2 regions of the Mesorhizobium sp. WSM2561 genome follow, and region 2 is predicted to be linked to the other one. Evidence: predicted binding sites of a transcription regulator. Region 2 holds the regulator's gene; the other holds the start of a gene.
The links. The regulator PhoB, encoded in region 2, activates phosphate uptake and scavenging genes when phosphate is short. The targets are predictions, from matches to a motif close to TGTCATNNANCTGTCAT.
Positions count from the first base shown of each region.

Region 1 (11,846 bases), on a different contig from region 2:
ACAGGTTGAATTGCTGAAAAATCATACCGACCTTCAGGCGCAGCGCCTTGAGATGCACCTCGTCGGGCAGGAACTGGGCGCCGGCGACGACGATCGAGCCTTCATCGATGGTCTCCAGCCCGTTGATGCAGCGCAGCAGCGTCGACTTGCCCGAACCGCTCTTGCCGATGATGGCGACGACCTCGCCCGGCGCGACGTCGATGGAAATCCCCTTCAGCACCTCGTTGTCGCCGAAGCGCTTCTTCACCTCAGTGATTGCGATGAGCGACATTGAGCTTCCTTTCCAGGAGCTGGCTGGATTTCGACAGCGGCCAGCACAAAGCAAAGTAGATGAGCGCGACCAGGCCATAGACGGTGAACGGCTGGAACGTCGCGTTGGTGACGATCGAACCGGCCTTCGACAGTTCGACGAAGCCGATGATCGAGGTGAGCGCGGTGCCCTTCACCACCTGCACCGAGAAGCCGACGGTCGGCGGCACCGCCACTTTCAGCGCCTGCGGCAGGATGACGTAGCGCATCTGCTGGAGATAACCCATGCCGAGGCTGGCGGACGCCTCCCATTGGCCCTTGGCAATGCTCTCGACGCAGCCACGCCAGATTTCGGCAAGGAAGGCGGCGGTCCACAGGATGAGCGCGACACAGGCGGCAAGCCAGGCGGGAACGTCGATGCCGAACAAGCCAAGACCGAAGAAAGCGAGAAAGAGCTGCATCAGGAGCGGCGTGCCCTGAAACAGCTGGATGTAGCCGCGTGACAGAAACCGCGCCGAATGCCGGCCGCCGATGCGCAGGAAAAGCAGGGCCGCGCCAACGATGCCGCCACCGATGAAGGAGACCAGCGAGAGGACAACGGTCCAGCGGGCGGCCAGAAGCAGGTTGCGCAGGATGTCCCAGAAGCTGAACTCGGTCATGGCGCCTGTGTCATCGCGACGCCTTCCTCGGGAACAGCATCCAGCCCAGGCCGGCCAGCAGCTGGCGCAGCAGGATGGCGAGGGCCAGGTAGATCAAAGTGGAGACGATGTAGGTTTCGAAGGCCCTGAAATTGCGCGACTGGATAAAATTGGCGGCGAAGGTCAGGTCCTCGGCGGCAATCTGCGAAACGACGGCCGAACCCAGCATGACGATGACGATCTGCGACGACAGCGCAGGCCAGATGCGCTGCAGCGCCGGGACCAGAACCACGTGCCAGAAGGTCTGGAACGGGGTCATGGCGAGGCTGGCGCCGGCCTCGAACTGGCCGCGCGGCGTGGCCTGGATGCCGGCGCGGATGATCTCGCAGCTGTAGGCGCCGAGGTTGACGATCATGGCGAGGTTGGCGGCGGTCAGTTCCGACATCCTGATGCCAAGCGACGGCAGGCCGAAGAAGATGAAGAACAGCTGGATGAGGAAGGGCGTGTTGCGGATCAGCTCGACGTAGGTTGCGACGACGGGTTTTAGCCATTTCGGCCCCAGCGCCCGCACCCAGGCGCATGCAATGCCCAATGCCACGCCGAACACCGCGCCGATGAGGATGAGCTGCACGGTGATCCGGATGCCCTTGAGCAGCACCGGCAGAGAACCGATCAGCCAGCCGAAATCGAACTGATAGGTCATGTCTTGCTATCCGACCTCAGCCACACGCGCCGATCACAGCTCAGTCGGCAGGTCCACCTTCAGCCATTTTTGCGAAATCGCGTTGAGGGCGCCATCGGACCTGGCGGCGGCGATGATGCCGTTGATCTTGGCCATCAACGCCGGCTGCTCCTTGTTCATGCCGATGTAGCAAGGCGAGTTCTTGATCAGGAACTTGAGCTCCGGCCGCTTGGGCGGGTTCTTTTCGAGGATGGCGGCGGCGACGACATTCCCGGTCGCGATCACCTCGACCTGGCCCGAAAGGAAAGCGGAAATAGTGCCGTTATTGTCCTCGTAGCGCTTGATCTCGACGCTCGCCGGCACAACCTTGGTCAGTTCGAGATCTTCGATCGCGCCGCGGGTGACGCCAACGGTCTTGCCGGCGAGGTCTTCCGCTTTTGCGACGGCGACGTCTGCCGGAGCGAACACGCCGTTGTAGAACGGAGCATAGGCTTCGGAAAAGTCGATGACCTTCTCGCGATCGGGATTCTTGCCGAGGCTGGAAATGACCAGGTCGACCTTGTTGGTCTGGAGATAGGGAATGCGGTTGGCGCTGGTGACCGGGACGATCTCGACCTTGGCGCCGAGCTTTTCGCCAATCAGGTTGGCGATGTCGACGTCGTAGCCTTGCGGCGTCATGTCGGCGCCGACACTGCCGAAGGGCGGGAAATCCTGTGGAACGGCGATGCGGACGGTGCCACGCGCCGCGATGTCGCTCAAGGCGTCGGCCCGCGCCTGCGGAGACGAAGCCATGGCCATTCCAACGGCGGCGGCGAAGGCCAGCATGCAGACATTGCGACGGTTCATTATCTTTCCCTTTGACTGGACAAACCCAATTGGTCGCCAGGGCAAAGCAACAGACATGCCAAACCATCGAAATCGCTGCGAATCGGACTTTCCCGGCGGGATTGGCAAGGTGGGATTGGCAAGGCCGTCACGAGCCGATGCCGCCGGACCAGCAGGCTGCCTAAATATTGTGCAGTTCGGCGGTTTACCTGTCAGTCGTAGGTCAGATCCGTCGCCTTGCCGCCGAAGACGCGGTAGGCATAGAACGAATAGAAAATGATGATCGGCAGCACCACCACCGTGCCAGCCAGGATGATGGCGAGGCTTTCCGGCGCGGACGCCGCCTGCCAGATAGTCAGCCTGTCGGGCACGACGAAGGGATAGAACGACCAGGCGAGGCCGGCAAAGCCCAGCGTGAAGATGGCGGCCAGCGTCAGGAACGGCGTCAGCGCATGGCGGTCGCCGGCCTTAGGCAGATGGAAGGTCTGCCGCCACAGCCCCGCGAACAGCACCGCCGACAGGACCGGCAGCGGCGACAAATAGAGCATGGCCGGCCAGACGAACCATTTGTCGAAGATGCGCGGACTGGCGAGCGGCGTGGCCAGCGAGACGGCGACCATGCCGAGCGCGGTCAGCACCAGCGCCCGGCGCAGCCATAGCACTGCCTTCTTCTGTAATTCGCCTTCCGTCTTGTAGATGACCCAGGCCGCGCCCATCGCCGCATAGGCGGCGGCAAGGCAGAGCGCCACCAGCGCGCCGAAGGCCATGCCGCCGGGGCCGACATCAAGGCCCAGCACATAGATCCCCAGCATGTAGCCCTGCGCCAGCGAAGCGATGACCGAGCCCAGGAAGAAGATGCGGTTCCAGCGATGCTTGTGACCGGCCGGCACCTTGGCCCGGAAATCGAAGGCAACGCCGCGCAGGATCAGGCCGACAAGGAGCAGGAAGACCGGAATGTAGAGCGCGGTGAGGATGGTGCCGTGCGCCAGCGGGAAGGCGACCAGCAGCAGGCCGACGGCCAGTACCAGCCAGGTCTCGTTGGCGTCCCAGAACGGGCCTATTGCGGCGATCATCGTGTCCTGCTCGGCGTCCCCGGCGGCTGCGAACAGGATGCCGATACCGAGATCAAAGCCGTCGAGGATGACGTAGATCAGGATGGCAAGGCCCATCAGGCCGGCGAAGATGAGGGGGAGCAATGTCGGCCAGTCGAGGGTCATCGCCGTTCTCCTATTTCGCCGCCGGCTGCGACAGCGGCGCGTCGAGAACGCCCGGCAGCGGCGAGGCATCGCCGTCCTTCGCCGCCTTCAGCGCCAGGTAGACCAGCACGCCGAGATAGGCGATCAGAAGCAGCGCATAGAGGATGAGATAGACCGCAAGCGACAGCGCGACCTGGCTGCCGGCGACCGGGCCGACGGCATCGACAGTTTTCAGCACGCCGGTGACCAGCCACGGTTGGCGGCCGATCTCGGTGGTGTACCAGCCAGCCAGCGTCGCCAGCCAGCCGGACAGCGCCATCGGCACCATCACCAGCGCCAGCGGTCTCGGCAGGCTGTGCCGGCGCTTGAGGAAAAAGGCGGCCGACCAGGAGACGACGAGCATCAGGACGCCGGTGCCGACCATGATGCGAAAAGCCCAGAACACCGGGAACACCGGCGGGTGGTTGCCGGCATAGTCGTTCAGCCCCGGCACGACGCCGCTGGCGCTGTGCCTGAGGATGAGGCTGGCGCCATCGGGGATGGTGATCTCGTATTTGTTCTCCCTTGCCGCCTCGTCGGGAAGCGCGAAAAGGACCAGCGGCACGTTGGGGCCGGTGTTCCAGTTGGCCTCCATGGCGGCGATCTTCTGCGGCTGATGCTCGAGCGTGTTGAGGCCATGCTGGTCGCCGGCGAAGATCTGGATGGGGATCAGGATCGCCGCGGTGAAAACACCGGTGCGCAAGGCCTTCCACATCGATTCCGAACGGTCGCCATAGAGATAGCGCAGCGCCGACAGGCCGGCGATCAGGAACGAAACCGTCAGGCCGGAGGCAAGCAGCATGTGGACGAGCCGGTAGGGCATGGACGGGTTGAAGACGATCGCCCACCAGTCGGTAGCGTGGGCTACGCCGTCGCGCATCTCGAAGCCGACCGGCGTCTGCATCCATGAATTGAGCGCGATGATCCAGAAGGCGGACAGGGTGGTGCCGCCGGCCACCAGCACGGTTGCCAGCGTGTGGATGCGGTTGGAAACGCGGCGGAAGCCGAACAGCATGATGCCGAGGAACGCCGCCTCGAGGAAGAAGGCGGTGAGTATCTCATAGGCGAGCAGCGGGCCGGCGATGTTGCCGACGGTCTCCATATAGCCCGGCCAGTTGGTGCCGAACTGGAAGCTCATGGTGACGCCCGAAACCACGCCCATGGCAAAGGACAGCGCGAACACCTTCACCCAGGTGAAATAGGCGCGCATCCAGGCGGTATCACCGGTGGCGTTGTAGCGAAGCTTGAAGAACAGCAGCATCCAGCCAAGCGCGATGGTGATAGCCGGAAACAGGATATGGAACGAGATGTTAGCGCCGAACTGAATGCGCGAAAGGATGAGCGGGTCCATGGCGGGCTCCGGCTGCTGCTATGTCAGGGAAGATAGGCCGGATGCGCCAGGCGGTCAAAGCGGCGTGGCGTCACGCGAGGCGGAACGCCGCAGGACCGCGCAGCGGTGGATGCGCCGATGTCCAGAATGTCAGGAGTGCCATTGACTTCCGGCCGCGCGCACCGACATTCAGCGGACTAAAATCAACAGACCTCCTTTCAAGCAGCCGTTTTTCAACCATGCCATCGATCATTTCCATTTCCGGGGTCACCAAGACCTACGCCGCCGGTTTCAAAGCGCTGAAGGAGATCAACCTCGATATCGAGCGCGGCGAGATTTTTGCGCTGCTCGGGCCGAACGGCGCCGGCAAGACGACGCTGATCTCGATCGTCTGCGGTATCGTCAACCGCTCGTCGGGCACGGTCAGCGTCGACGGCCACGACATCAGCCGGGATTATCGCGCCGCACGCAGCCTCATCGGGCTGGTGCCGCAGGAACTGACCATCGACGCGTTCGAGAGCGTGTGGGCGACGGTCAACTACAGCCGCGGCCTGTTCGGCAAGCCGGCCAATCACGCCTTTGTCGAGAAAGTGCTGCGCGACCTGTCGTTGTGGGACAAGAAGGACGCCAAGGCGATCACCCTGTCCGGCGGCATGAAGCGGCGGCTGATGATCGCCAAGGCGCTGTCGCACGAACCGAGGGTGCTGTTCCTCGACGAGCCGACAGCCGGCGTCGACGTCGAGCTGCGTCAGGACATGTGGGCGATGGTGCGCCGGCTGCGCGAGGATGGCGTCACCATCATCCTGACCACGCACTATATCGAGGAGGCCGAGGCGATGGCCGACCGCGTCGGCGTCATCAATCGCGGTGAGATCGTGCTGGTTGAGGACAAGGTGCAACTGATGCGCACACTCGGCCGCAAACGGCTGTTGGTGGAATTGCGCAGCCCGCTCGCCACCATACCCGAGACGTTGTCGCGCTACGCTTTGGAGCTTTCGCCGGACGGTGATCGACTGACTTACACCTATGACAACCAGAGCGAGCGGCCGGGCGTCGCCTCGCTGCTGCGCGACCTTGAGACGGCCGGCATCCAGTTCCGCGATATCGACACGCAAAACAGCTCGCTCGAGGAGATCTTCGTCAACCTGGTGAGGAAGGGCGCATGAACCTGCGAGCCGTCTGGGCGATCTACAAAATGGAGATGGCGCGCGCCTTTCGGACCGTGCTGCAGAGCATTGTCTCGCCGGTCATCTCGACATCGCTCTATTTCGTCGTCTTCGGCTCGGCCATCGGCTCGCGCATCACCGAGATCGACGGCATCAGCTACGGCGCCTTTATCGTGCCGGGGCTGATCATGCTGTCGCTGCTGACGCAGTCGATCTCCAACGCCTCCTTCGCCATCTATTTCCCGAAATTCGTCGGCTCGATCTACGAGCTGCTGTCGGCGCCGGTGTCCTATCTGGAGATCATCATCGCTTATGTCGGGGGTGCGGCGACCAAGTCGATCATACTCGGCCTGATCATCCTGGGGACCGCGTCGCTGTTCGTGCCGCTGACCATCGAGCATCCGTTCTGGATGCTCTCCTTCCTGGTGCTGACGTCGGTGACCTTCAGCCTGTTCGGGTTCATCATCGGCATCTGGGCGAAGAGCTTCGAGCAGCTGCAGCTGGTGCCGCTGCTTATCATCACGCCGCTTACCTTCCTTGGCGGCAGCTTCTATTCGATCGACATGCTGCCCGGCACCTGGCGCACGGTGACGCTATTCAACCCTGTCCTTTATCTGGTCAGCGGCTTTCGCTGGAGTTTCTACGGCAAGTCCGACGTCTCGATCGGCATCAGCCTCGGCATGACCGTGGTTTTCCTGCTTATCTGCATAGCGATCGTCGCGTGGATTTTCAGGACCGGCTACCGGCTGCGGAACTGACCGAACGGCCTGCCCAGGCGACGCAGCGCCAGCATCCGAGCGATGTTCCCGACCCAAGACGACCAAATCTGGTGACGACGCTTGAAAGCGGCCGTGCGATGGCGGCGCTTGATTTCCATATAATGTTATATATCGTGTTATCAATTGGCTGGCAGGTTGATTATGGAAGACGTCGTAAGGTCCCTTGGCTTCCTGTGCCTGGGCAGCAGGCTGAAGCGTATTGGCGAGCAATTGCAGGCGGATACGCAGCGCCTGCTCGACTGCCTCGATGTGCCGGTTCAGTCGAGCCAGTACCCGCTGCTGGCTGCGCTCGACAGGCTGGGCCCGCTGCCAGTCGGGGAACTGGCGCAATCCCTCGGGGTCGCACAGCCAGGTGTAACGCGGAGCGTGTCGCTTCTGGCCGAATTGGGACTGGTCGAGGTCAGTCCATCGGATGATGACCAGCGGCGCAGGATTGTCTGCCTCACCCTACACGGCCAGCGGCTGGTCGATGTTGCAAAGCACGACGTCTGGCCGCGCATCGAGAATGCCGTCGCGGATCTGTGCGCGGATCTTTCTGGGCCGCTTCTTGATCAGCTGGCCGCCATCGAGGACGGCCTCGCCGCGGCGCCTCTCGACCGTCGTGTAAAGAAGCCGGAAGTGCCACGCGATGAAATACCTGCTTGACCGTCCCGTGTGGAGCGCGCTTCGGACGCGACACCAAGCCTTCGCGCAAGGTGACGACCTCGCCATGCGGTATCGGCCCTCGATAGCTCCCTTCGCCGCCAGTGCCGCGGACGATGCGGAAAGCCTGCAGGCGCTCGGAAAACTTGTCTCCCCAGGCGAGAGTGCGATCCTGCTTCAGGTGGACGCCATTGCTCTGCCCGCGGAATTTTCGGCGACTTCGACCGCGCCCGGGGTTCAGATGATTGCCGAGCGGCCATTGCAGATGGTCTCAGACAAGCGCGTGCAACGTCTGACGCGAGACGATGCAGCTGAGATGCTCGCCTTGGCATTGGTCACCAAGCCTGGCCCATTCACGCTCGAAGCCTTGAGCCTCGGCGATTTTTGGGGTGTGAAGATCGAGGGCCGACTTGCGGCGATGGCCGGCGAACGCATGAAGCAACCCGGCTATACCGAACTTAGCGGGGTGTGCTCACATCCGGAATTTCGGGGCGGTGGCCTGGGCAGGCTGCTGTCGCTGTTCGTGGCAAACCAGATAGCGGCGCGCGGCGAAGTTCCCTATCTCCACGCCTTTGCCAGCAACACCACGGCCATCGGATTATACGAGTCCATTGGCTTCAGGTTGAGAAGCATGATGAACGTGGCCGTGGTTCAGCGCGCCGAATGAGCCCATCAGGCGCATTCCCGCGCATCAGGAAAAGGAAGGATTTCGTATCGACGAAATCCTTCCTTGGCGCTGCTAGCGCCTTGCAGTGATTCAGACCGCGATTTTGCCACCGCCCTGTTTGGTGATGGCGACGACCGACGGCCGCACCGGCATATCGGGCTTGAAGTCAGGCCAGCGGGTCGATGGGTCCTCATAATAGGAGGGACGGCCAAAAGCCTCCCAGTCCTCGCCGCCATCGGCCGGATGCTGGACCGCGACGAAGGCGGTCTGGTCGTCGGGCGTGAACAGCGGGCCGCAGAGTTCGGCGCCGATCGGCACGCGGAAGAACAGCTTCGAGGTCGCCCGCGCCTCGCCTTCGGTGTCGACCGCCCACAGGCCATCGGTGCGGCCGGTCGCCTTCGGGCCCTGGCCATCGGTCGACACCCAGAGCCGGCCGGCCGCATCGATGGCGCAATTGTCCGGCATGCTGAACCAGCCATTGGCGGTGGTTGCGGTCGAGAAAGTAGCGCCGACTTCGGCCACCGAGGGATCGCCGCATTTCAACATGATTTCCCACTTGCCCTTGGTGGCAGTGAAATCGCCACCGTCCTCGACAATCTCGATGATGTGGCCGAAGGCGTTTTCGGCGCGCGGGTTGGCGGCGTCGACCTGCTCCGTCTTGCGCTTCGAATTGTTGGTCAGCATGACGTAGACCTTGCCGGTCGTCGGGTGGGGCTGAATATCCTCGGGGCGGTCCATCTTGGTGGCGCCGAGAAGATCGGCGGCAAGCCTTGTCCCGATCAGCACGTCGGCCTGGCTGGCAAAGCCGTTCTCGGCGGTCAACGGACCCTGGCCGTGAACCAGCGGCAGCCATTCCAGGGTACCGTCCTCGGCGAATTTGGCGACGTAGAGCGTGCCGTCGTCGAGAAGATCCATGTTGGCGGCGCGGTCCTCGGCGTTGAACTTGCCGGCCGTGACGAATTTGTAGGCATAGTCGAAACGCTCGTCGTCACCTTGGTAGAACACCACACGGCCATCCTTGGCGACGATCGATTCGGCGCCCTCATGCTTGAAACGGCCCATGGCAGTGCGCTTCCGCGGCACCGAGGTCGGATCGTTGACGTCGACCTCAACGATCCAGCCGAAGCGATTCGGCTCGTTCGGCTCCTTGCCGATATCGAAGCGGTCGTAATGCGCAGCCCATTCATAGGAGCCGTCGGGAATCCCCAGGCGCTTGTAGTTGGCGGCTTCCTTGTGACCTTCCTGCAGCTCGCCCGAGAAATAGCCGTGTATGTTTTCCTCGGCCATGATGTAGGTGCCCCAGGGCGTGACGCCGCCGGCACAATTGTTGACGCTGCCGAAGACCTTCGTGCCGGTCGGATCGGCACTGGTCTTGACCCGGTCGTGGCCGGCGACGGGGCCGGACAGCGCCATCTCGGTGTTGGCGGTGATGCGGCGATTGAGCTTGCCGTCGCGCATCACCTGCCATTTGCCTGATACCTTGCGAATTTCGACGATGGTGCCGCCATGCGCGGCTATCTCGATATCGACCTGTTCCTTGCTCAGTGGGGCCTGCTTGGCCTCGCCATCGACGATGCTGACAAGGCCCGGGAACATCAGATGCGGATTGGTGTACTCGTGGTTGACCACCAGCAGGCCGTGCTCGGCCGAGCCGTCTATCGGGAGATAGCCGACATAGTCGTTGTTGTAGCCAAACTGTCTTTCCTGGGCCTGCGCCGACTGTTTTGTCGGATCGAATTCCGGCGAATCGGCAAACAGCGGATCGCCCCAGCGCAACAGCACGTCGGCGTCGTAGCCGGCGGCGACATGGTGCTTGTCGTCGACGCCTGCCTCGACCTCGTCGAAACTGAAGACCGAGCCGCCTCCGGCGCGGGCATCGTCGGCGAGGATCAGCGCGAGCGGGCTGACGGTGGCGGCGATGGCGGTTGCCGCGAGCGATCCCTGCAGAAAACCACGGCGCGAGAATCGCGCGGCGATGATTTCGCCCATCGTCTGGTTGTTGGTGGGATTGGTTCCTGGCCCATCGTTTTCCTCGAGCAGGCTGGTGCGGAAATGGGCGTCGGGGCGATGTTCAGTCATGGGGCTTGCCTCTGGCTCTTTGGGATGGCTGGAGCGTGTTGCTTGACTGACCGCGTATCGCCAGCAGATCACAGTTTGATGACGTTGCCGACCAATTTCCAGCCCGATCTCATGTCTTTGATCAGGCCGCTTGACCGCGACCGACGCTTCCGAAACAAGATCTGCGGCAGGCGCGCAAGCACTGCGTCGGGAGGAACGAAAAAGTGAGTTTCTGGGGACTGGGGCAGCTCGGCATTTCGACGGTGATCTTCCTGCTGGCGGCGACGGCGGCCAAGCAATGGGGGCTGGCGCCGAGCCTCGGCAAGATCGTTCTGACACTGGCGCTCTATTCAGCGGGCAATCTGATCATGCTGAGGCTGATCCGTGAATTCGGCATGTCGGTGTCGTTCAGCCTGTCGGCGGTGATCCAACTGGTGTCGGTGAACGTGGTGGCATTGGTGTTCTTCGGCGAGCGCGTCAATTCGTTGCAGGCGACCGGCATCGTGCTCGCCGTCGCAGCGGTGGCGCTGATCACGCTCGGACCCTATCTGCAAAAACTGTAGTTGCGCATGACCCCGAAAATCGGAATCGATTTCGGAAAGGATCATGCGCCAAATCAAAGTGCTACAGCGTCCTTTGCGTCCAAAAGGACGCGCGGCGCTGTAGGACGATTGGCCCGATGAAGAATACCGCAAACAAGCTGCTCAACTGGATCGAATTCCCGGTGCTGTTGGCCGGACTGGTCATCGCCGGCGGACTGTGGGGGTTCGAGGAGCTGATGGAGGTGGCGCGGGACACCACGCCGCACGCCTTCGACACGGAAATCATGCTCGCCTTCCGTGAAGCGGGACAGCCCGACAATCCGATCGGACCGCCATGGCTGGAAGGGGCGATGCGCGACATTACCAGCCTCGGCAGCGCCATCGTGCTCGGGCTGATCACAGCGGCGGTGATTGTCTATCTGCTGCTGATCCACAAGCCGGGAGCAGCGTTTCTGGTCTTCGTCGCGGTGGCGGGCGGGCAGGCCCTGTCGAGCACGCTGAAGCTCGGAATCGATCGGCCGCGCCCCGACCTGGTCTCGCATCTTGCCGACGTGGCGACGCTTTCGTTTCCAAGCGGCCATGCGATGCTGTCGGCGGTGACATATTTGACGCTGGGCAGCATGGCGTCGCGTTTCCTGCCTGGGCGAACGACCCAGATCTATGTGCTGGGACTTGCCGTGCTGACAACACTGCTGGTCGGCATCAGCCGCGTCTATCTCGGCGTTCATTGGCCATCGGACGTGCTGGCCGGCTGGTGCGCCGGCTTCGCCTGGGCAATGCTGTGCTGGCTGGCCGCATGGGCGTTCCAGCGATGGCGCGGGCAGACCGCCGGCGCCTGAACCGCCCATTCCGAACGACGATTCGCCAATTCTCCTTTAAGTTGCGGCGGCTGGGGCGTGCTGGTCCAGCAGGCGCAAGCTCGCCAGGATGCAACCGGGCCGTGTGTACATGTTTGATATGTGCATGATGATGCTTGAACCATCACAATGATAGTATTATACATGGGAATGCAGACTCAGACGGGGGTTTTTAG
Region 1 is NZ_AZUX01000030.1:49,569-61,414, forward strand. Features, by position in the region: gene M727_RS0123580 (amino acid ABC transporter ATP-binding protein) at 1-271, opposite strand, end outside; gene M727_RS0123585 (amino acid ABC transporter permease) at 249-908, opposite strand; gene M727_RS0123590 (amino acid ABC transporter permease) at 919-1,590, opposite strand; gene M727_RS0123595 (transporter substrate-binding domain-containing protein) at 1,624-2,394, opposite strand; gene M727_RS0123600 (cytochrome d ubiquinol oxidase subunit II) at 2,607-3,611, opposite strand; gene M727_RS0123605 (cytochrome ubiquinol oxidase subunit I) at 3,622-4,980, opposite strand; gene M727_RS41695 (hypothetical protein) at 5,051-5,212, opposite strand; gene M727_RS0123615 (ABC transporter ATP-binding protein) at 5,199-6,125, shown strand; gene M727_RS0123620 (ABC transporter permease) at 6,122-6,883, shown strand; gene M727_RS0123630 (MarR family transcriptional regulator) at 7,046-7,549, shown strand; gene M727_RS0123635 (GNAT family N-acetyltransferase) at 7,533-8,213, shown strand; gene M727_RS0123640 (PhoX family phosphatase) at 8,304-10,292, opposite strand; gene M727_RS0123650 (hypothetical protein) at 10,496-10,834, shown strand; gene M727_RS0123655 (phosphatase PAP2 family protein) at 10,951-11,652, shown strand.
Region 1: the regulator PhoB is predicted to act here: its motif matches at 10,360-10,376, upstream of M727_RS0123640 (PhoX family phosphatase).

Region 2 (11,846 bases):
GGAATCCGTCATGACGATCTGCGCCGGCGCAACCGGGCGATGGTGATTTCGGCGGTACGCCGGGCAGGCCAGCCGTCGCGGACCGAGATCGCCGCGACCACCGGCCTCAGCCATTCGACCATATCGGCGATCTCTGCCGACCTGATCCAGGAAGGCATCCTGGCCGAGAGCAAGGCGAGCGAGACGGTTTCGCTGAAACGCGGCCGGCCGCAGGTCGGCCTCAGCCTCAATCCGCAAGCCGCTGCCGTGTTGGCCGTCGTGTTGTCGCTGAATTTCCTGTCGGTCGCCGTCATCGACTATGCCGGACAAGTGGTCGCCGAGGAACAGCGCCGGCTGGACACGCTGACCATGTCGCGCGACGCGCTGATCGGCGAATGTGTCGCCATCGTCCGGCGCCGGCTCGAAGATCCCGACCTCGATGTCCAAAGCGTCGCCCGCATCGCGCTGGCGATCCAGGGCATCACCGATTCTCACGCGCGCGCCATGTTGTGGTCGCCGATCACGCCGCAGACGAACATCGCCTTCGCCGACATTCTGGAACGCGAGTTCGGCATCTCGGCCATCATGGAGAACGACTGCAACATGATGGCCGTGGCGCTGCGCTGGCGCCACCCGCATCGCTACCGCGACGATTTCATCGCCATCCTGCTCTCGCACGGCATCGGCATGGGGCTGGTGCTGAAGGGCGAGCTGTTCACCGGCACCCACTCCTCGGGCGGCGAATTCGGCCACATGATCCATCGGCCGGGCGGCGCCCTTTGCCGCTGCGGGCGGCGCGGCTGCGTCGAGGCTTATGCCGGCAATTACGCCATCTGGCGCAACGCAAGGCAATTGAGCGAGAACGCCGAGCCGGTCGCCGATGTCAGCGACGCCGAGATGCGGGCACTGGCGGCCCGGGCGCGCCAGACGGACGGACCGGAGCGCGAAGCCTACCGCAAGGCCGGCGAAGCGCTCGGCTTCGGGCTCGGCAGCCTGTTCGCGCTGATCGATCCGGCACCGGTGGCCATGGTCGGCGCCAGCGCTGCCGCCTTCGACCTGATCGAACCGGCCCTGCGCGAGGCCATCGCCCAGACCGCTGGCGGCCAGCATTCGGGTTCGATTTCCTTCGACACCGAGCCGAACGAGCTGCCGCTGATCCGCGAAGGCTGCGCCATGCGGGCGCTGAGCTTCGTCGATCAGGAGATTTTCGCGCCGAGCATCCAGGCACGAGCCGGCTCGGTGGGAAAGAACGTGGCTTGAGTTCGAAGGCAGGGATCCCCGGATCGCGACTTGGCGTGTGTTCCGGTCAGGCCGCGCCGAGGATGGTGGATTCCGAGAACCGGAGCGGAGCGTACTTTCGGGTACGTCAGCACCGGAAGCGCAGGTATCAGCCGTTCGCAGGCCGGCATCACCTGAATATCAGCTAGTCTTCCCTGATCGCATAGCCGGCGCCGCGGATGGTGCGGATGACATCGGGCATGCGACCATTGTTGACCGCCTTGCGCAACCGGCCGACATGGACGTCCACCGTGCGCTCGTCGATGTAGATCGTCTCGCCCCAGACATTGTCGAGCAACTGGCTGCGCGAGAAGACCCGGCCCGGGTGGCGCATCATGAATTCGAGCAGCCGGAATTCGGTCGGCCCGAGCCGAATCTCGCTCTTCTTGCGATAGACCCGGTGCGATTCACGATCGAGCATGATGTCGCCGACCTTGAGCACGCTGGACAGCACTTCGGGCTTGGCGCGGCGCAGCAGCGCCTTGACCCTGGCCATGAATTCCGGTGTCGAGAACGGCTTGACCAGATAGTCGTCGGCTCCGGTCGAAAGGCCTCGCACCCGGTCGCTCTCCTCGCCGCGCGCGGTCAGCATGATGATCGGCAGCCGCTCGGTTTCGGGGCGCACCCGAAGGCGCCGGCAAAGCTCGATGCCGGAAACCGCCGGCACCATCCAGTCAAGCACCAAAAGATCGGGCACGTTTTCCTGCAGCCGGATTTCGGCCTCGTCGCCGCGCGTCACCACCTCGACCTGATAGCCTTCGGATTCAAGATTGTAACGGAGGAGGACGCCCAGCGGCTCTTCATCCTCCACCACCATGATGCGCGGCGCGATCATCGGCCGGTCACTCCTGTCCTGTCGCCGGCGCCGACATCGTCGTTTCGTCGAGCTTCGGGCGATCCGCCGGCAATTGCTGCCCGGTCACGACAAAATAGGCGTTTTCGGCGATGTTGGTGACATGATCGCCGATACGCTCGAGATTCTTGGCGCAGAACAGAAGGTGCGTGCAGGCGGTGATGTTGCGCGGATCCTCCATCATGTAGGTCAGGAGCTCGCGAAAAACCGCCGTGTATTTCACGTCGATCTTCTGGTCGTCGGCGCGCAGTTCCTTCAACGCGCCGGCATCGCGCGACACATAGTGCTCAACCACGCCGCGCAGCTGCACAAGAACGAGATCCGCCATCGCATCTATACCGTGCGACAGATTCCGCGGCGTCGCGCTCTGCCCGACTGCGCTGACCCGCTTGGCTATGTTCTTGGCCAGATCGCCGATGCGCTCGAGATCGCCGGCCATGCGGATTGCGCCAACCACTGCGCGCAGATCCTGCGCCATCGGCTGCCGTTTGGCGATCAGCGTGATGGCGCTGTCGTCGAGTTCGCGCTGCCGCGCATCCATGATGGCGTCGTCCGAGACGACGCGCTGCGCCATCGCATTGTCCGACGCAAGCAACGCGCGGATCGAGGCCGCGACCATTGCGGCGGCGAGCTCGTCCATGTCGCGGATCAGCCGGTCGATGTGCTCCAGTTCCTCGTCGAAAGATGCGACGGTGTGTTCACCCATGGTGCTGTCCTCGTGTTCGAAATTCGCCGGACCGCTCAGCCGAACCGGCCGGTGATGTAGTCCTGGGTGCGCTTATCGTCGGGGTTGGTGAACATCTTGTCGGTCGCGCCCTCCTCGACCAGATAGCCGAGATGGAACATCGCCGTGCGTTGCGACACGCGCGCCGCCTGCTGCATCGAATGGGTGACGATGACGATCGTATAGTTCTGGCGCAGTTCGTCGATCAGTTCCTCGACGCGGGCGGTGGCGATCGGATCGAGCGCCGAACAGGGCTCGTCCATCAGGATCACTTCCGGCGACACGGCGATGGCGCGCGCGATGCACAGGCGCTGCTGCTGTCCGCCGGACAGTCCAGTACCCGACTCGAGCAGGCGATCCTTGACCTCGTTGAACAGGCCGGCCTTCTTCAGGCTCGATTCGACGATGCCGTCCAACTCGGCCTTGCTCCTGGCCAGGCCGTGGATGCGCGGGCCGTAGGCGACGTTTTCGTAGATCGACTTCGGAAACGGGTTCGGCTTCTGGAATACCATGCCGACGCGAGCTCGCAACTCGACGACATCGATTTTCGGATCGTAGACGCCCTCGCCGTCGAGCGTGATCTTGCCGCTCACCCGCGCGATATCGATGGTGTCGTTCATTCGGTTCAGGCAACGCAGGAACGTCGACTTGCCACAGCCCGATGGCCCGATCAACGCCGTCACCTGATGCTCGCGGACATCGAGATCGACGTCGAACAGAGCTCGCTTCTCGCCGTAGTGAACAGAGACCTTTTCGCCCTTCATCTTGATCGAAGGGGCGTTGGTTGCGCTGCTCAGTTTCTGCTCGACGCCGGCTTCCGTCATGATGTTCATATCCTCTACTCCTTACCAGCGCCGCTCGAAGCGCCTGCGCAGTATCACCGCGATGGCATTCATGATGACCAAAAACACCAGCAAAATCAAAATCGCCGCCGAAGTCTTCTGCTGGAACCCCGCTTCCGGGAAATCCGCCCACATGAAAATCTGCACCGGCAGGATCGTCGCGGGATCGGTGAAGCCGCCGGGAATGTCGACGATGAAGGCGACCATGCCGATCATCAGCAACGGCGCGGTTTCGCCGAGCGCATGCGCCATTCCGAGGATGGTGCCGGTCATGATGCCCGGCATCGCCAGTGGCAGGACGTGATGGAATACGGTCTGGACCTTGGACGCTCCGATGCCAAGCGCCGCCTCGCGGATCGAAGGCGGCACGGCGCGCAGCGAAGCGCGCGAGGCGATAATGATGATCGGCAGGGTCATCAGCGCCAGCACCATGCCGCCGACCACCGGGGCTGAGCGCGGCATGCCGAAGAAATTCAGGAATACGGCAAGTCCAAGCAGGCCGAAGACGATCGAAGGCACCGCCGCCAGATTGTTGATATTCACTTCGATCATCGTCGTCAGCCGGTTCTTGGGTGCAAATTCCTCAAGATAGATCGCCGCTGAAACGCCGATCGGGAAGGCGATTGCGAGGGTTACGATCATGGTCAGGAACGATCCGACGACCGCGCCCCAGACACCGGCCAATTCCGGCTCGCGGCTTGCGCCGGTGAAGAAGAAGATCGAGTTGAACCGGCTTTCGATCAGGCCGGCGCTCTTCAGCGTGTCGAGCCAGACGATCACCTTGTCCGAAATCTTTCGCGATGCTTCCGGCGTCTCGATGACGCGCAGGAATGCCTGGCCGCTCGCGGCGGGCGCCGTGCTGTCCAGCGCCTCGATCACCGTGCCTTTTGCGATCACCGTGCCGTTGGCCGCAGGCGACAGCGAGGTCAGCTTGACCGTGCCGCCATTGAACGCGACCAGCAGCGACGACGCGCCGCTCGTCAGCGTAAACTTGCCGTTTTCGCCCTCGGTCGCACCATGGCCGCGCGCCAGCGCCAGCATGGCATCGTCGCCGAAGGTCAGATCGATGTCGCCGCTGGTTTCCGAAGGCGTGACGCTTGTCGAAATCGCTTCGTCCGAACCGACGTCGGCAAGCAAACCCTTGAGATAGAGGTCGGCAAAATCGTCAAGTGGAACCGCATAGTCCACCGTTCCTCCGAGCATCCCCGGATCAGCAGCAATATCCTTGCGCAGGAACACGCCTGTGCCGGTGGAAATCAGCCCGCGCAGCAGGCGCTTGTCCTGGCGGCTCGTCACATCCGGAAATTTTGCCGTAAGCGCTTCCTGAGCGATGGCGTCGTAGTTCACTTCATCGAGTTTCGCCGGGTCGACCTTGGCCGCTGAAAGATCGATCGGCAGCGTCAGATAGTTCTGCCGCAGCGCCGGAATCGCCTGCGTGACGATCGTCGACAGGAGCAGCACTAGGAACAAGCCGGCCAACGCAACAGCTGCGGCGCCAAGCCATTTGAACCACGTTTCCGTGCGGTAGCGGCCCTTCAGCCGCGCCTTCGCGGCATCGTCGGTATGAATGCTGACCGGCCGTCCGACGGCGCCGAATGACGAGATCGCATCAGTCATATTGCTCTCGGTATTTCTGGACGACGCGCAAAGCGACGATGTTGAGGGTAAGCGTGATGCAGAACAGCACCAGGCCGAGCGCGAAGGCTGCAAGCGTCTTGGCGCTGTCGAACTCCTGGTCGCCCACCAGCAGCGTCACGATCTGCACGGTCACGGTGGTGACCGCTTCGAGCGGGTTGGCCGTGAGGTTTGCCGCCAGCCCCGCCGCCATCACCACGATCATCGTTTCGCCGATTGCGCGGCTGACGGCAAGCAGCATCGCCGAAACGATGCCCGGAAGGGCAGCGGGAAGGACCACCTTGCGGATGGTTTCCGACTTGGTCGCGCCGAGGCCCGCGGAACCGTCTCTCAGGGATTGCGGAACGGCGTTGATCACATCGTCGGAAAGCGAGGAAACGAAGGGAATGATCATGATACCCATGACCACGCCTGCGGCGAGCGCGGATTCAGACGCGACGTTGAGGCCCAGGCTTTCGCCGATACCGCGGAAGTAGGGCGCAACCGTCAGCGCGGCGAAGAAGCCGTAGACGACGGTCGGAATGCCGGCGAGGATTTCAAGAACCGGCTTTGCGACCGCGCGGACGCTTTTGGAGGCGTAATCCGAAAGGTAGATCGCGGCCATCAACCCGATAGGCGCAGCCACCAGCATGGCGATGAAGGTGATCAGCAACGTGCCGGCAAAGAGCGGCACCATGCCAAAAATGTCCTCGTTGACCGCCCCGGCCTCCGCTCCCGCGCCGGTGAAGGCGCTCTGCGGCGACCAATGCGTGCCGAACAGGAACTTATAGAACGGCACCTGTTGGAAGAACCGCAGGGACTCGAAGATAAGCGACAGGACGATGCCGATCGTCGTCAGGATCGCGACCACCGAACAGGCGATCAAGAATGCGCGAAGAACGCGCTCGACCACGTGGCGCGCCCGGTAGGCCTGTGCGATGCGTGAATAGGCCCAGTAAAATCCGGACGCGGAAAGCACGAGCGCGACCGTCCAGATGATCCAGGTGCTGGTCGCATGGACCGATTTGTAGAGCGCGGCGGCCGCCTCTTTCGTGGGATCGGCAAAGCCGACAAGCCCGCCAAAGGCCATCGCGCGAGCGTCGCGGATGAAAGCTTCGACCTGCGGGACGCCCATTCCCGACAACTCGGAGGAGAAGCGGTCGGCAATGATCGACGATTCAATTCCTGGCGTCACCAGCGACCACAACACGATCGCAAGCAGCGCGGGACCGGCAGCAAAAAGCGCCAGAAACATGCCATGCTGGCCAGGCAGCGAATGCAGTCGCGCGACGTCGCCATTGACACTGGCAATGGCGCGGGTCCGGCCGAGCCAATAGGCCGCAGCGGCCAGAACCACCAGAAGAACAACGAGATAACCGACCATGATTCGGGACGTCCCCTCGACCGCCGGTCATTCACCGGCTCAAAGCACGGGACCTATGGTCCCGCGCTTTGTGCTTTAGGATATGAGGGGTCAGAGCAGTACGCTCGGACCCCCGAAACATCAGGAGCCCATGCCCTTCAGGGCCTTGGCGTTTTCGGCCGACTTGGCACGCTCGGCGTCCGGCAGCGGGATCAGGCCCTTGTCGGCCAGATAACCATCAGGACCCCATGCAGCCTCCGAGGTGTACTCGGCGATGAATTCCTGCATGCCGGGGATGACGCCGACATGCTCTTTTTTGGCATAGACAAAGAGCGAGCGGGAAACGCCGTAATCGCCGGATGCGATGTTCTCGAAAGTCGGCTCGACGCCGTCGACCTTGTGGCCCTGCAGCTTGTCGGCGTTCTGGTCAAGGAACGAGAAGCCAAAGACGCCGAAGGCATTCGGGTTGGCTTCCAGCTTCTGGACGATCAGATTGTCGTTTTCGCCGGCCTCGACAAAAGCGCCGTCTTCGCGGATCTCGCCGCAGCCCTTTTCGTTAGCCGCCTTCACTTCTTCCTGGCAGGCCGCATCCATGACGAGTTCGACGAACGCATCGCGCGTGCCGGATGTCGGCGGCGGGCCAAGCACCTCGATCTTTGTCGCGGGAAGCGATGCATCGACATCCGACCAGTTCTTGTAGGGGTTGGCGACGACCTTGCCGTCAACAGCGACGTTCTTGGCGAGCGCCTTGAAAACCTGTTCCTTGGTCAGATCGACGACCGTCCCTGCCTTCGAGTTGGCCAGTACGATGCCGTCGAAGCCGACCTTGATCTCGACCGGTGTCACGCCGTTTGCCTTGCAGGTTTTAAGCTCGCTGTCCTTGATGGCGCGCGAGGCATTGGTGAAGTCGGCGGTATTTTCGCCGACGCCCTGGCAAAACAGCTTCATGCCGCCGCCGGTGCCAGTCGACTCGACGACCGGGGTCTTGATCTTTCCGCTCTGGCCGAGCTTTTCAGCGACAGCCGTCGTGAAGGGGAACACTGTGGACGAACCGACGATTTGAATCTGGTCGCGCGCGGCGGCATAACCAGCCGACGCGGCGAGCGCAAGCGCCGCGGCCGACGCCGTAAGGAGGAATTTCTTCATGTGGCCTGCTCCTGTTCGGAAAATGGTCTCTCGGCGCCATTCCTTCGGCGCCCGCTGAGGCCATAGCCCCCGATTATTACAGTCACATGACAGTTTGATGTCAGCCCGGTAACCACCGCACAGCCCTGTCAAAAGGCAGGGCCGCGGATCTCGCCGCTGCAGCCGTGGTTTGCCGCTGGAATCAGCAGCTTGCGCGATTTGCGGCCGGCATTTGCCTGGACAGGCGAACAACTGGCGCCGAAAAAGAAAATCCGGGCGGGAGCGCGTTGCATGCGGCCAAGGAGGTCATGGCCGTGCCATCGCCGAAGCAGGTCCGTTGGGGTAAATCTGACCCTGCTTCTTGCCGGCGGTCGCTGCTCCCGCCCGTAACTGGAGGAGCGGAACTCGAATGCGCTTATTGTTCCAACCGGACGCATGCTTTGGTATGGTGCGATCGCACCATAGTCTTGTCGCAACGCCTCGCCGAATCGGCTGGACCCGATAGGCTGACATGGCTATCCCACGCTGGATTTCCCCGTCCGCGGACCTTTTCGAGCAAGGCGCCCTTCGCTAATGGGCTTAGGGCTGATGGGCTTGGGCAGGCAATCGTCCATGCCCCGACCCCCAATCGCGCCAAAGTCGCGCCAGGGACGCTGCGGCACTTTGATTTTTGCGCATGATCCCAGCGAAATCGATTCCGATTCTCCGGGTCATGCGCTAGCCTTGCCCGCAGTGTATTCCGACGGTTGTCGGTAGAACCGAAGCCGCGTTATAGATCCCGCAAGGGTGTTGCCGATGTTGCGACGGATCCTGCCTTTTTTCGTGTGCCCGATGCTGCTGCTAGGGGGCGGCTGCTCGCGCAGCTACGACGGCACCGTCGTCATTCCAAGGCCGCTCGATGTCCGGCGGTTCTGGGACCGGCCGCAGCAGCAGGCGCAAGCCGAACAGCCGCAGTTGCTGCAGACCGATGTCTTTCCTGCGGCGCCCGAAACGCCGGAAACAGCGGCGGCCCGCAAAATCGACACCTCCGTGGCGCCGAGAAGGAAAATCGCCAGGATTGCCAGACAACCACCGACGCCGTCATCCGAGCCGGCGAAACCGCTCACCTGCAGGAACGTCAGCCAACCCGGAAAACGGGTCCGCATGGTCTGCGAATAGCCAGCCGGCATTCAAGCGCTGGCAGCTAAAAGATGCGGCCCCGAAAAACGTTGTTGCGCACCCGCCGCAGCGGTTCGGTCCGCGCAGGCCGAGAGCATGAGCCGACTGGTGGGTTTCGGGCTGCCTGATCGGCGTTGCCGCCAGCCGCGTTGAACCTTATCCGGCCTTCGACGTTAAACAGCCATTGCAGTGCCGCGCGTCGCTTTGGACGCACAACACACGCTGTGGCGTTTTGATTTGGCGCATGGTCCTTCCGAACCGAAGGGCAGCGGAGCGGAGATCATTCCCGATCCCTTGGGTTATGCGCTGAATGGTCAAAGGAGACGGAACACATGTCGATTCACTTCACTGTCTCGGACGTGACCAGAAATCTGTTTCACTCGCTGAGACTGGACCATGAGCGCGCGCCGAGACCTCTCAGTCCTGAGCAACGTCTTTTGCTGGAATGCTACCTGGCCGGTCAGATTCCGGAATCGGCCTGGAGCGACTACGTCTTCGAGACGCCGGAATTGGCACGCCATGTCAATGCGAGACGCGGGCAACACTGATATCTTGGTGAACCGGTCCGATCGCTCGAGGTGACGCCACCGAACAACGCTTGGCTGAATCGGCGGCCCGATCAGCGTGGCGTTGCGCTTGAAGCTGAGGGTGCTCGACGACAATAGCCATTGAGACAAAAAGGCCGGCACATGGCCGACCTTTCCTTCCACCTCGACCCGCGCCAGTACATCCGTGGTCACGGGTTGGAGGTGAATTGCCGACCAGTAGATAGGGATTTGGTTAACGAATCCTTAACCGACGGGAACCGCTCGTCGACGCGTCGTGGCCAATCTGATTTGCGTCTTCGTGATCAGTGCAGAAAGTCGTCTTTAAATGGGGCACATATTATTAATCGTTGTACACCAACGTGTTAGGGTAAGAGGCATATCGAAGATGCATGTCGCGCAAAAGCATGCCCTCGGGCCTGACCCGAGGCTGCGCAGCGTTTTTGCGATAACGACATGCATAAAAACAAGACTTAAGCGCGTCGCATTGGATCCGTTCAGCCGCAACGCGCTTTAGCCTATTCTGGAAGTCGACTTATGGCCGTGCTTGGCGCTCTCCCTCCTGGCGTTCGCTGTCGACCAATTCGCGAAGCAGATTGGCAAGGAGTGGTCGACTGCCTGTGCCGGGGGTTTCCGAAGCGTGACCGAAGTTACTGGATACAGGCGCTGACCCGTTTGGCGCAGCGGCCTCCCGTCGCCGAGTTCCCACAATACGGCTTGGCCTTGGAGAAGGCCGATCGGATCGTCGGCGTTGTGCTGACCCTGTATACCCGTTATCCCGGGCAGGAAGGCGACGAAGTCCGCTGCAACCTTTCAAGCTGGTCCGTCGACGCAGAATTCCGTCCCTATGGCGCCAAATTGGTCACGACGATTCTCAAGCGAAGGGACGTGACCTACACCAATATTTCGCCGGCGCCCGCAACGTTGAAAGCCAACTGGGCGCTCGGCTTTCGCCCCTTCACCACCGGACAATTTGCCTTCTTGCCGGCTTTTAGTTCGGCGCAGCGGTCATGTCGCGTGCTTGAAGCTCGTCCCGATCTTGCGGAAATGGCGATGCTGTCCGACAGCGACAGATACATACTCTCGGAACACTCAGCACTTGGCTGCCGGTCATTGATTTGCATTTGCGACGGAGCAGCGTTTCCTTTCGTATTGATGCCGCGCCGGATATTGCGCGGTCTTATCCCATCCCATCAGATCGTCTATTGCCGCTCTCTCGCGGATTTGAGCCGGTGCGCCGGTGCCATCGGGCGCTTTCTCTTGCGAAGCGGCAACCTGCTTTGCGTCGTCGACGCCAGGGAGCCGATTGGAGGTCTGTTCGGGTGGTACCGCGCCAACAGCGGGCTGAAATATTTTAGGGGTCCCAGACCACCCTCGCTTGGAGATCTGTCGTTCACCGAGCTTGTAATGTTCGGTCCCTGAACGACAAGCGCAGCATCAGTCATGCCGCACCGCTTTGCAGCTGAAATGCCAAATGGAACCCCCGCCTCCCGGGGCGAGGGTTCCATTTTTGAAAACGACGATCTGTTACTGAACAGGGGCTGTCTGAGCTGGCGGGGTTGCCGGTGCCGGCGTCATCGTGTCGGCTGGAGGTGGCGGCAATTGGCCAGCGGTCGTCGCCTGCGTTCCTCCCGATTGAGTTTGGTCACACGCCGCCAGGGCAGCAAGCGCCAGGCCGAACGCGGCGAACAAGGGTAGTTTGCGGGTCATATACAGTCCCTTCTATGGACGCCACCCGCGCAGGCCTGATCATCAGGACCGCTGCCTCCAGGTCAACCGTCGCTTCGTCGTCGACGCTTCAAACATTCTTACGTCCCGTAAAAGGTGGCGGGCCTTCGGGCTCGGTTTCGGTCGGCCTGGGCAAGCAAAACCGTGAGAGTGAAAGCCTCACGCCCCGGCCTGCGACTTCACATAAGCGATATAGCCGCGCACGTCGGCCGCCGGCTCGGCATAGGCCTTCCCGAGCTTCTTCTCGATCGCCGCCATGTACTCCTTCGCCCATTGGGGCAGCGCGTAGTCGATGGCGGCCAGGAATTCGAGCGTCGCCGCCAGGCGGATGTCGGCGATCGACGGGTTCTTGCCACCGATGAACGGCTTGCCGTTCCTGAAGAAGCTGTGAAAGACCTCCAGCGGCTCGGCTATCGCTGTCATAGCAGCCTTCTGGGCTTCCGCCTTCTTGTCGGGATGAGCGTCGCTGTGGCCGACCTCGCCGGCATATTGCGGGAAATTCAGCGCAGGATAGGTGGCGCGCGCCACATAGGGGTAGAGCGTGCCGATCAGGTAGAACATGGCGCTGTCGATCATCGCCCGCTTGGCCGGCGCCTTGGGATATAATTTCTCCAGCCCGTGCTTGTTGGCGAGATAC
Region 2 is NZ_AZUX01000016.1:185,257-197,102, forward strand. Features, by position in the region: gene M727_RS0115695 (ROK family protein) at 1-1,239, shown strand, start outside; gene phoB (phosphate regulon transcriptional regulator PhoB) at 1,403-2,092, opposite strand; gene phoU (phosphate signaling complex protein PhoU) at 2,100-2,816, opposite strand; gene pstB (phosphate ABC transporter ATP-binding protein PstB) at 2,852-3,667, opposite strand; gene pstA (phosphate ABC transporter permease PstA) at 3,680-5,293, opposite strand; gene pstC (phosphate ABC transporter permease subunit PstC) at 5,286-6,674, opposite strand; gene M727_RS0115725 (PstS family phosphate ABC transporter substrate-binding protein) at 6,795-7,799, opposite strand; gene M727_RS0115735 (hypothetical protein) at 8,574-8,936, shown strand; gene M727_RS39980 (hypothetical protein) at 9,269-9,484, shown strand; gene M727_RS0115745 (hypothetical protein) at 10,019-10,903, shown strand; gene M727_RS0115750 (glutathione S-transferase family protein) at 11,369-11,846, opposite strand, start outside.